One region of the Labrys sp. HAY1-8F genome, then DNA from elsewhere that is predicted to be linked to it. Evidence: predicted binding sites of a transcription regulator. Region 1 holds the regulator's gene; each other region holds the start of a gene.
The links. The regulator PhoB, encoded in region 1, activates phosphate uptake and scavenging genes when phosphate is short. The targets are predictions, from matches to a motif close to TGTCATNNANCTGTCAT.

Region 2: a site for PhoB is predicted at 1,429-1,445, ahead of ACR9ZN_RS16540 (BtaA family protein). Genes of this name have one in related genera too.
Region 3: a site for PhoB is predicted at 1,114-1,130, ahead of ACR9ZN_RS32240 (glycerophosphodiester phosphodiesterase family protein). Genes of this name have one in related genera too.
Region 4: a site for PhoB is predicted at 1,286-1,302, ahead of ACR9ZN_RS25590 (alkaline phosphatase). Genes of this name have one in related genera too.

What each region holds. Positions count from the first base shown of each region.
Region 1 is NZ_JBPGWZ010000002.1:2,233,304-2,235,505, forward strand. It holds gene pstB (phosphate ABC transporter ATP-binding protein PstB) at 1-88, shown strand, start outside; gene phoU (phosphate signaling complex protein PhoU) at 124-843, shown strand; gene phoB (phosphate regulon transcriptional regulator PhoB) at 857-1,558, shown strand; gene ACR9ZN_RS19420 (hypothetical protein) at 1,699-2,202, shown strand, end outside.
Region 2 is NZ_JBPGWZ010000002.1:1,636,507-1,638,708, reverse strand. It holds gene ACR9ZN_RS16545 (class I SAM-dependent methyltransferase) at 1-78, opposite strand, end outside; gene ACR9ZN_RS16540 (BtaA family protein) at 87-1,367, opposite strand; gene ACR9ZN_RS16535 (DUF6636 domain-containing protein) at 1,491-1,916, opposite strand.
Region 3 is NZ_JBPGWZ010000002.1:5,006,302-5,008,503, reverse strand. It holds gene ACR9ZN_RS32240 (glycerophosphodiester phosphodiesterase family protein) at 1-1,045, opposite strand, end outside; gene ACR9ZN_RS32235 (ABC transporter substrate-binding protein) at 1,713-2,202, shown strand, end outside.
Region 4 is NZ_JBPGWZ010000002.1:3,574,644-3,576,845, forward strand. It holds gene ACR9ZN_RS25590 (alkaline phosphatase) at 1-1,132, opposite strand, end outside; gene ACR9ZN_RS25595 (L,D-transpeptidase family protein) at 1,640-2,202, shown strand, end outside.

The DNA of each region.
Region 1 (2,202 bases):
CCTCATCGAGGTCGGCCAGACCAACAAGATGTTCACCACCCCGAACGACAGCCGTACACAGGATTACATCACCGGCCGCTTCGGCTGATCCCTCGGCCAGCGTCGAATTCATTTGGAGGCGGCATGTCCGACCACATCGTTACATCCTTTGATCAGGAATTGCGCGAATTGCGCAACATGATCGCCGAAATGGGTGGCTATGCAGAGAAGAGCGTAGCCGACAGCGTCGAAGCCCTGCTCAAGCGCGACACCCAGCGCGCCAAGGCCGTGATCGAGCTCGATCTGGCGATCGACAAGCTCCAGCGCCAGGTCGAGGACCGGGCTATCCTGGTCATCGCCAAGCGCCAGCCACTGGCACTCGACCTGCGCGAAATCGTCTCGGCCCTGCGGGTGGCCAACGATCTCGAACGCATCGGCGACCTCGGCAAGAACGTCGCCAAGCGCGTGGTGGCCATCCACAGCCATGCGCAGCCGGCCCAGCTCTTCGGCGGTTTCGACCATATGGCTGACCTGGTGCTCGAGCAGCTCAAGCAGGTCCTCGACGCCTTCGCCCAGCGCAATGTCGAAGAAGCGCTCTCGGTCTGGAGTTCGGACGGCGAGATCGATGCGATGTACACCTCGCTGTTCCGCGAATTGCTGACCTACATGATGGAAGATCCGCGCAATATCGGCTTCTGCACCCATCTGCTGTTCTGCGCCAAGAACATCGAGCGCATCGGCGACCATGCCACCAACATCGCCGAAACGGTGCATTACCTGGTGACCGGTGAATCGCCGGCCGGCGAGCGGCCCAAGGCGGACAACAGCACCGATCTCGTCGACCTTCCTGTGCCGGCTAAGTAACAAGGGATAGGCCATGCCTCCCAAGGTTCTGATCGTCGAGGACGAAGAAGCACTGACCTTGCTGCTGCGCTACAATCTCGAAGCCGAAGGCTATGAGGTCGACAGTGTGGCGCGCGGTGACGATGCCGAGATCCGCCTGCGCGAAAGCGTGCCGGATCTGGTATTGCTGGACTGGATGCTGCCGGGGTTGTCGGGTATCGAATTGTGCCGGCGCATCCGCATGCGGCCGGAAACCGAGCGCCTGCCCGTGATCATGCTCACGGCGCGTGGCGAGGAAACCGAGCGTGTGCGGGGTCTGGCCACCGGCGCCGACGATTATGTCGTCAAGCCCTTCTCCGTGCCGGAACTCTCGGCCCGCGTGCGCGCTCTGCTGCGTCGGGCCAAGCCCGATCACGTCGCCTCCCTGCTCAAGGCCGGTGACATTTCCCTCGACCGCGAGACCAAGCGCGTTCATCGCGGCAATCGCGAGATCCGCCTCGGCCCGACCGAGTTCCGTCTGCTCGAATTCCTGATGCAGGCGCCGGGACGCGTATTCGCACGCGAGCAATTGCTCGACAGCGTCTGGGGCCGCGACGTCTATATCGACGAGCGCACGGTCGACGTGCATGTCGGGCGACTGCGCAAGGCGATGAACCGCACGCGCGAGATCGACCCGATCCGCACGGTTCGCGGCGCCGGCTATTCCTTCGACGAGACCTTCGCCAAGCAGGCCTAGGACGGATATTTCATCGCCCGACACCAAGGCCGGCGGCTCACCGCCGGCCTTGTCGCATCACGTACCCGGTACTCGCCCGATCTAGGCGATTTCAGAGGCTTGCGATAAGACGACTTGCCAAAGAAAATGCCGGGGTTGCCATGATCCGTTCCTTGCTCGTCGCGTCGCTTTTGACTGCCAGTTCGTTGGCGCTGCTTCCCAGCGATGCCGCAGCGGCCAAGCTCAAGAAAACCTTGTGTTCGGGCGAGTTCGGTACCGGCTCCGGCTTGGCAGGCTCCTATATCGGCAAGGATTGCTTCATCGCAGCCGACAGCGACATGCAGGAGCAGGTCGCCGGTATCTGCAAGGAAGGCTCGCGATGCGAGGTCGAGGCCATGGTGGAGGTCGCACCCGATGGCAGCAGGCAGATCAGGACCGTCTTGTCCGTCAGGCAGGCCGGACGCGCGCCCGCCACGCACACGTCCTATGCCCAGAAGGCGGGCAACTATGCCGACGGCATCTATGCCTTGCAGGACGATGGCTGCGACAAGCAGGGGGCGACGCCAGGCAACCGGGTTTCCGTGCAGCTTCTACGGGCAGCCGGTCCTGCCATCCAGCTCTACGGCAAATATTGCGCGGTCATCGAGGCCGATGGCGAGGAGCCT
Region 2 (2,202 bases), 600 kb from region 1:
TTTGCGCGTGAGATCGTAGATGTAGCGCTGGTGGCGATAGATCCGGTTCATCGCCGCCGCAGCATCGCCTGTCTGCATCTCGATGCTCAATGGAGGGCTCGCAGCTCGTAGAGATGGAAACCGCCATAGATCGCGGAACGGTCGCGGGCTGTCCAGGCCCGGCAACGCTCGCGGTCATAGAACCAGCGTGCCAGCAAGTCGGCGGGGATGCGGCCCGGGAGCAGGCTCTCCTCGGCGGCGGTACGGAAGATCACCCGGGCGCCGGGGCGGGCAGTCCGGGTGATCTCGCTCCACAGCTTGGTAAGGATGACATCGGTCATCCAGTCCTGCGCATCGAGCAGCACATAGGCGTCGAGGCTGGCTGCTGGCTGGGCCTTGAGGTGGTCGATCAGGTTGACGTGGCGCACCTCGATGCGGTCGGCCCGATCGCGCACGGCCTCATAGGCGGCGCGCTCGAGATAGGGCGGCACCGGCCCGTCGCCCTCCGGTTTGTAGCCGCGGCCGAAGGCCTGCCAGGCAAAATAATTGTCCTTGAGGTCGAAATCGCAGGCGAGACGCTCCAGTCGTTCGCGCAGCACATCGGCAATGCCTTCCCCGTCGGCGGCGGCGCCGGCCAGGGCGTCATACTGTTCCGGCGGAATGCCCAAGCCATAGAGCGAGGCCCGCCGGCGGGTCAGCCATTTGATATGCGGGCGATCGAACAGGGGAGCGATGCGCTCGTCGAAGACACGACGCTGCTCGGCGAGGCCGCGGGCTGCCAGCAGGTCGGCCGGATCGATGCGATGCAGCCGTCCGATCAGGTGGCCGAGACCAATGAAACGGCCGAGCAGGCCATAGCGATAGAGGTTCTTGCCAAAATAGCCGATGCGACGGCGGCCAAGCAGGTCGCGGCCATCCCAATAGGCGCGTGTCTCGGCGTCGAGATGCGGACGAAGCGCGGTTTCATAAGCCGAGACATTGCGGCGCTGATCGGCGCGCGCAAAGAAATCGTAGAAGGTGGCATGATCCGGCAATTGCTGGGCCGCGGCGATCTTCAAGCGATTGAGCGCGATGTGATGGCGGTTGAGATCGACGGCGGTGATCGAGGCCGGGCCGGCCTTGAGGTAGCTCATCACGTTGCAGCCGCCCGAGGCGATTGCGACCAGCCGATCGTCGGGCTTCAGCGCCAGCGCTTCCATGTCGATTTCCGGGTCTTCCCAGATCTGGGCGTAGACGAGGCCGCTGAAAGCCAGGGTGAAGAGCCGATCCTGGATGCCGCGCAATGACAATAGCCGATGGTGCTCCACGGCTTGTTTGACGTGGCCCTGCTTGGCTTGGCCCTGGCTCTTGGCTCGTGCCTGTGTCCCGATGCTGTTCACATCCGTCATCCCCAGCCGCTCCTTCGTCGAATCCAGGTTGCGTGATGGGATTCGCGGATAAGACCAAGCGATGACGGGGGGATGACAGGGCTCTTCAAAGCGTCGTGGAGGCGACAGCTTTCCGCTGCCTCCTCAGTAGGCCAACAGTTTGGCCCGGCTGATGAAGAAGCCGTGGCCGTCTCGTCTGCGGCAGGTCAGGCCATCCTCGGCCGAGACGCATTTGAAAGGGCCATTCTCCCAGGTCTGACCATAGCCGACAGTGGTGTCGCCGTCACAGCAGAAGGGATCGCTGATATCCTTGTAGATGGCGCCTTTTCCGCTCGGCCCGAGAATGATCCGCGCGGGTGATTGCTTCTCCCTTTCGCAGCTCAGGGTCGGCAATTCCAATCCCGCGCTCGCGCCCTCGCCCTCGCTCTGCGGAATGAAGCGGCAGGAAATATTGCCGCTCGGCATGGCAAAGCTCACCATCGAATCGTCAGCCAGGGCCGGCACGCTCAAGGTGGTAGGCATGAGTGACAGCGCGAGGGTGACGGGCAGGATGAATCTGGGTTTCTTCATTTGATATTTCCGTTGGAAACACAGGCGGGGGGAAGACGAAGAATGATGCTCTGCAAGCGTGATGGGGCGAAGTTTCGAAGGATACTCACGACACCCCCCGGCACTACAGCCGCAGTTCACGTTTGAAGGGGATATACGGAGCGTCAGCCTCCTGGCTGACGCTCCGTATATCCCGCCTCCTTAGGGCTCGTCCGCCGATAATAGAATCGAATTGGCTCGACCTTTGTCATTGCCGGGCTTGACCCGGCAATCCAGCCCCTTCCAGGTATCGAAGACGGGGCCGCTG
Region 3 (2,202 bases), 2.8 Mb from region 1:
CCAGGCCCGTCGGGCTCAGCATGGCGTCGAACCAGCGCGGGTCGCCCGAGACGGTCCAATCGAAGGGGCGGGAATTGGTGATGTCGTCATAGAGGACCTTGCCGGTCTTGAAGTCGACGCCATCCCCATCGATGAGCTGGACCTGCCGGGTCTCCAGACCGTGCTTGCGCATATATTTCAGGCTGCTCGGCTCAAAGCTCTGCACCAGGATGGGGGCTTCCTTGGTGTTGAGGCCATTGTCCTTGATGATCTTGATCAGGGCATCTTCGAGCGGACGGCTGCCCGGCGCGCCGCAGCCATTGGCGATGGCCTGCGCATTGTTCCAGGATGGGTTCTTGGTTTCCGGATAGACGGCGATCGGGCGTCCGGTTTCCTTACTCTTGGCCTTGGCGATGTCGATGACCTCCTGGAAGCTGAGGATCGGGAACTTGCCGTTGAACACCTTCGGCCGCTCATTGGCCGCGTCATAGGTGGTGCCGGCGATCCAATTCTTCAGCTCGGCCATGGTGAAATCGGTGATCGACCAATCATTGGTATGGTCTTCGCCGTCGACAACCAGGGACTTCAGCACCGATTGGGGATTGGCCGGCTCGGTCAGGTCGGTGAGGTATTCGGCAGGTCCGCTGGTCGGCGACTGGGGCCATTTCACCTTGACCGTGACCCCGGGCACCGTGCGTTTGCGGGTGGCGACCTCAGCATTGGTCTTGGCCACCTCCGCAACGTTGGTATTGTCGCTCAGCCAGGGATTATGGCGCGCCACCAGCACGCAATCCTTGGTCAAATGCAGATCCTCTTCCAGCGCATCCGTCCCGAGGGCAGCGGCCAGATCATAGGAAGCCTCCGTCTCTTCCGGCGCGAGGCCCGGCAGGCCACGATGTCCGATGACCAGCGGCGGCTTGCCGTCGAGGGTCAGAAAAGACTTGGCGCCTGTCGGTGCGCTAGCGGTTTGAGCAAGGACTGCCGAAGACGGGGCCATGCCCACGGCGGCAGCGCCGAGCAAAGCCACACCGACAAGAGCATTCCATCTCGCGCAACCAAATTTCATGACCGGATCTCCACCCTTTGCTCGCCATCGCCCCTGAATGCCCGCCCCTATGTTCTTGTCGTAATTTTCTGACAACCGGATGACCGGTGAAGCAAGTCGACGAGAACCACGCCGTGCCGTGTCCGGCCGAAACACGGACGCATCATTTTTGACCCGCAACGGGCCCCGGCTGGGAAGACAGCCGGATCTGCGCCTCAGCGATCAAAAAAGTATCACCACAACCCGTGAAACGTGGTGGCACGTAGTTTCCCCAAAGGGTTAGCTTAATGGGACTGGAGAGCCATTGGCTCGACGGCAAGAGCGGCAGGGTCAAGCCGGCCGCATTTGGGGGAGACGGTCATGCCCAGGGATCCGAAACCGGCCCGGGAGAGGCGCTGCGAGCATTATCGCCAATCCACGTCATGCCGGCTCGAAACGACTTTACGCGCCGCGGATCACGCGCCAGCGCTCCCAATCACCCTGCTTCTTCCAGTTGACCATGGTCCCGCGGCAAGCCGGGTCTGACGCGCCGATCAAAAAATAGCAGCGCCTTGGTACCCTGCGGCCAGCCAATGCGTTGTACCGCCAAGCTCCATCCCGGAACGCGGCGGACACCAGACCAATCTCGGCCGCGCAACGTCACCATCGATCATTCGAACAATCATAAAGTCCTAGGGAGAAAGCCCGAATGAAACTCACATCCTTGAAATCGACCGGCATCGCCGTCCTCGCCCTGTCCCTGCTTGGCAGCGCCTCTGCCCTGGCGCAGGACGCCGCCGTCAAGGACGCCACCGTGGCGTTCCTCATGCCCGATCAGGGCTCGACCCGCTATGAAGAACATGATCATCCCGGCTTCGTCGCCCAGATGAAGAAGCTGTGCGAGAGCTGCAAGGTGCTCTACCAGAACGCCGACGCCAACATCTCCAAGCAGCAGCAGCAGTTCAACTCGATGATCACGCAGGGTGCCAAGGTCATCGTGCTCGATCCGGTCGACTCGGCCGCCGCGGCCTCCATGGTCAAGCAGGCCCAGAGCCAGGGCATCAAGGTCATCGCCTATGACCGCCCCATCCCCGACGCCAAGGCCGATTTCTACGTGTCCTTCGACAATAAGGCGATCGGCAAGGCCATTGCCGAATCCCTGGTCGAACATCTGAAGGCGACGAAGGCGCCGACCGAGG
Region 4 (2,202 bases), 1.3 Mb from region 1:
AGAAACCTTCCGGATTCTTGGAAAGCTGGTCGAGTGCCGCCTTGGTCATGTCGACCAGGCCGGGCTGGTTCGGGAACTTCTCGACCGTGCCCTTCTTGAGGAGGAAACGGTCGAGCGCGACGTCCATGTTGCCGGTGTGGAACAGGCCGAGGATCTTGCCGGTATTGGTGCCGGAGGCCGCGGCGAGACTGTCCTTGTCGGTGGCCAGCGCATAGCCGGCGTCCTTGAAGAGCTGGATGTAGTCCTTGTCGTCCTTGCGCTTGGAGCCGGTGGTCGACTTGGGCAGGAAGTAGGCCGAGCCGCCGCCCAGGATGACGTCCGGCTTCACATCGTAGAACATGCCCACGATCTCGGCCTTGTCGGCGCGCTTGCGGGTATGGGAAACCACGGCAGCCGGGGTGGCGTCCTCGATCTCGGCGGTGGAGACCACACCGATCGACTTCTTCGAGGTGCGGCGCACCGCTTCGGCGATGGTTTCGACGCGCGGATCGTCCAGGCTGGCGGGCGTGCGGTCGGCATAGACGCCGAGAGCGTTCACAGCCGTCTTGTGCCCGGTCATGTAAGCCGACATCGTGTTGGCACTGTCGGTGGCGATGGCGTCCGTCGACGAGGTGCCGATGAAGGCCATGTGGTCGAGGTCGTCCATGGCGAGGCGGCCATTGGCCTTGCCCTCGGTCATGCCCTTGGACATGATGCGCGCGCCGGTGCGGTTGGCGACCGTCAGGCCGTCGCCGAGCAGGAAGATGATGTTCTTGGCCTTGGGCGTGGCGGCGGTGCCGAAGACGTCCCAGGTCACGCTGCGGCTCTGCCCGCCGGCCGAGACCTCGATCTTGTAGCTACCCGGCACCGCGAGGGTCAGGCCGCGCAGCAGTACCGCCGAGCCTAGATCCTTGTCGTCCTTGCCCTTCTCGGAGGCGACGAACTCGACGTCCTTGCCGAACACACCCTTGTAGTCCTGCCCGTTGACGGTGACGCGTACATCCTCCGGCTTCACCGTGCCGGCGAACTCGGCCTTGAAGTCGAAGGGCGAGCCGGCCAGGATGGTGGCGCGGTCGAGCGGATAGATGCCCGCGGCCTGGCTGGGACCGATCAGCATGGTGGTGACCGCAAGGGCGGCGAGGAGCGTGCGCATGGCAATCCTTTCGCGGATGCGAACAGACTTTGTCACTGAAGCGTCTTGCGGTTTGGCGAGCGTGCCGAGAGTTGCAAAGACGCGTGGAAACAAAGAACTGGAAGAGGGCGCGTTCCCCCTGAACGCGCTTCGCGCTAGGGATAGCCAGCGCGTGCGACAGGTCCATGACAGCGGGCGGGACCAGGATCAGGCCGTATCACAAGCAGTATAGAGGGGGCATCCGTCAGACCCGGGGCGGCAAAGACTCCATGTCGTATCCTCGCATCCTGCTCGAAATGAAGTTTTGTTGTTGCCGATGCTTGTCTGGTCGTGAGGAAGTCTATAGGGTCCCGGCCGAGTTTCCGGTGGAAGGCCCCTATCGGCGGGGCGTGGAATCAGGCATTGTGCCGTTAAGGTTCCGTTCACGCTGTTGCGTAACCACGACCGGGCCATGGCTTGCGGCGAGCGGTCGTTGATTGTAAATGTCCCTTAGTCCGTATTACTGACTTTGCACGGGTTCACTGGTTCATGACCGCTCACTTCAAGTTGATGCGCAAGATTGCAATGGCCGTGCCGGTCCTTTTGCTGGCGGCGGCCTGTTCCAATCAGAATGGCGCAAGTGTTCGTTCGACTAGCCCGGTGCCGCAGGCCTTGATTGCCGAAATGCAGGCCAAGGGCATGGCGCGTTCCGCGCCCATCCTGGTGCGCATCTACAAGAAGGAGTCCGAACTCGAGCTCTGGAAGCAGACCTCGAGCGGGCGTTATGCTCTGCTCAAGAGCTATCCGGTCTGCCGCTGGTCGGGACAGCTCGGTCCGAAGAAGAGCGAGGGCGACCGCCAGGTGCCCGAAGGCTTCTATGCGGTGGGCATGAGCAGTCTCAATCCGAATTCGCAATATTATCTGTCCTTCGACATCGGCTACCCCAACAACTTCGATCGCCAGCTCGGCCGGGCCGGCGGCAACATCATGGTGCATGGCTCCTGCTCCTCGCGCGGCTGCTTTGCCATGACCGACAAGCAGGTGGCCGAGATCTATGCCGTGGCGCGTGAGGCGTTGCAGGGCGGGCAGGCTTCGTTCCAGGTGCAGTCGCT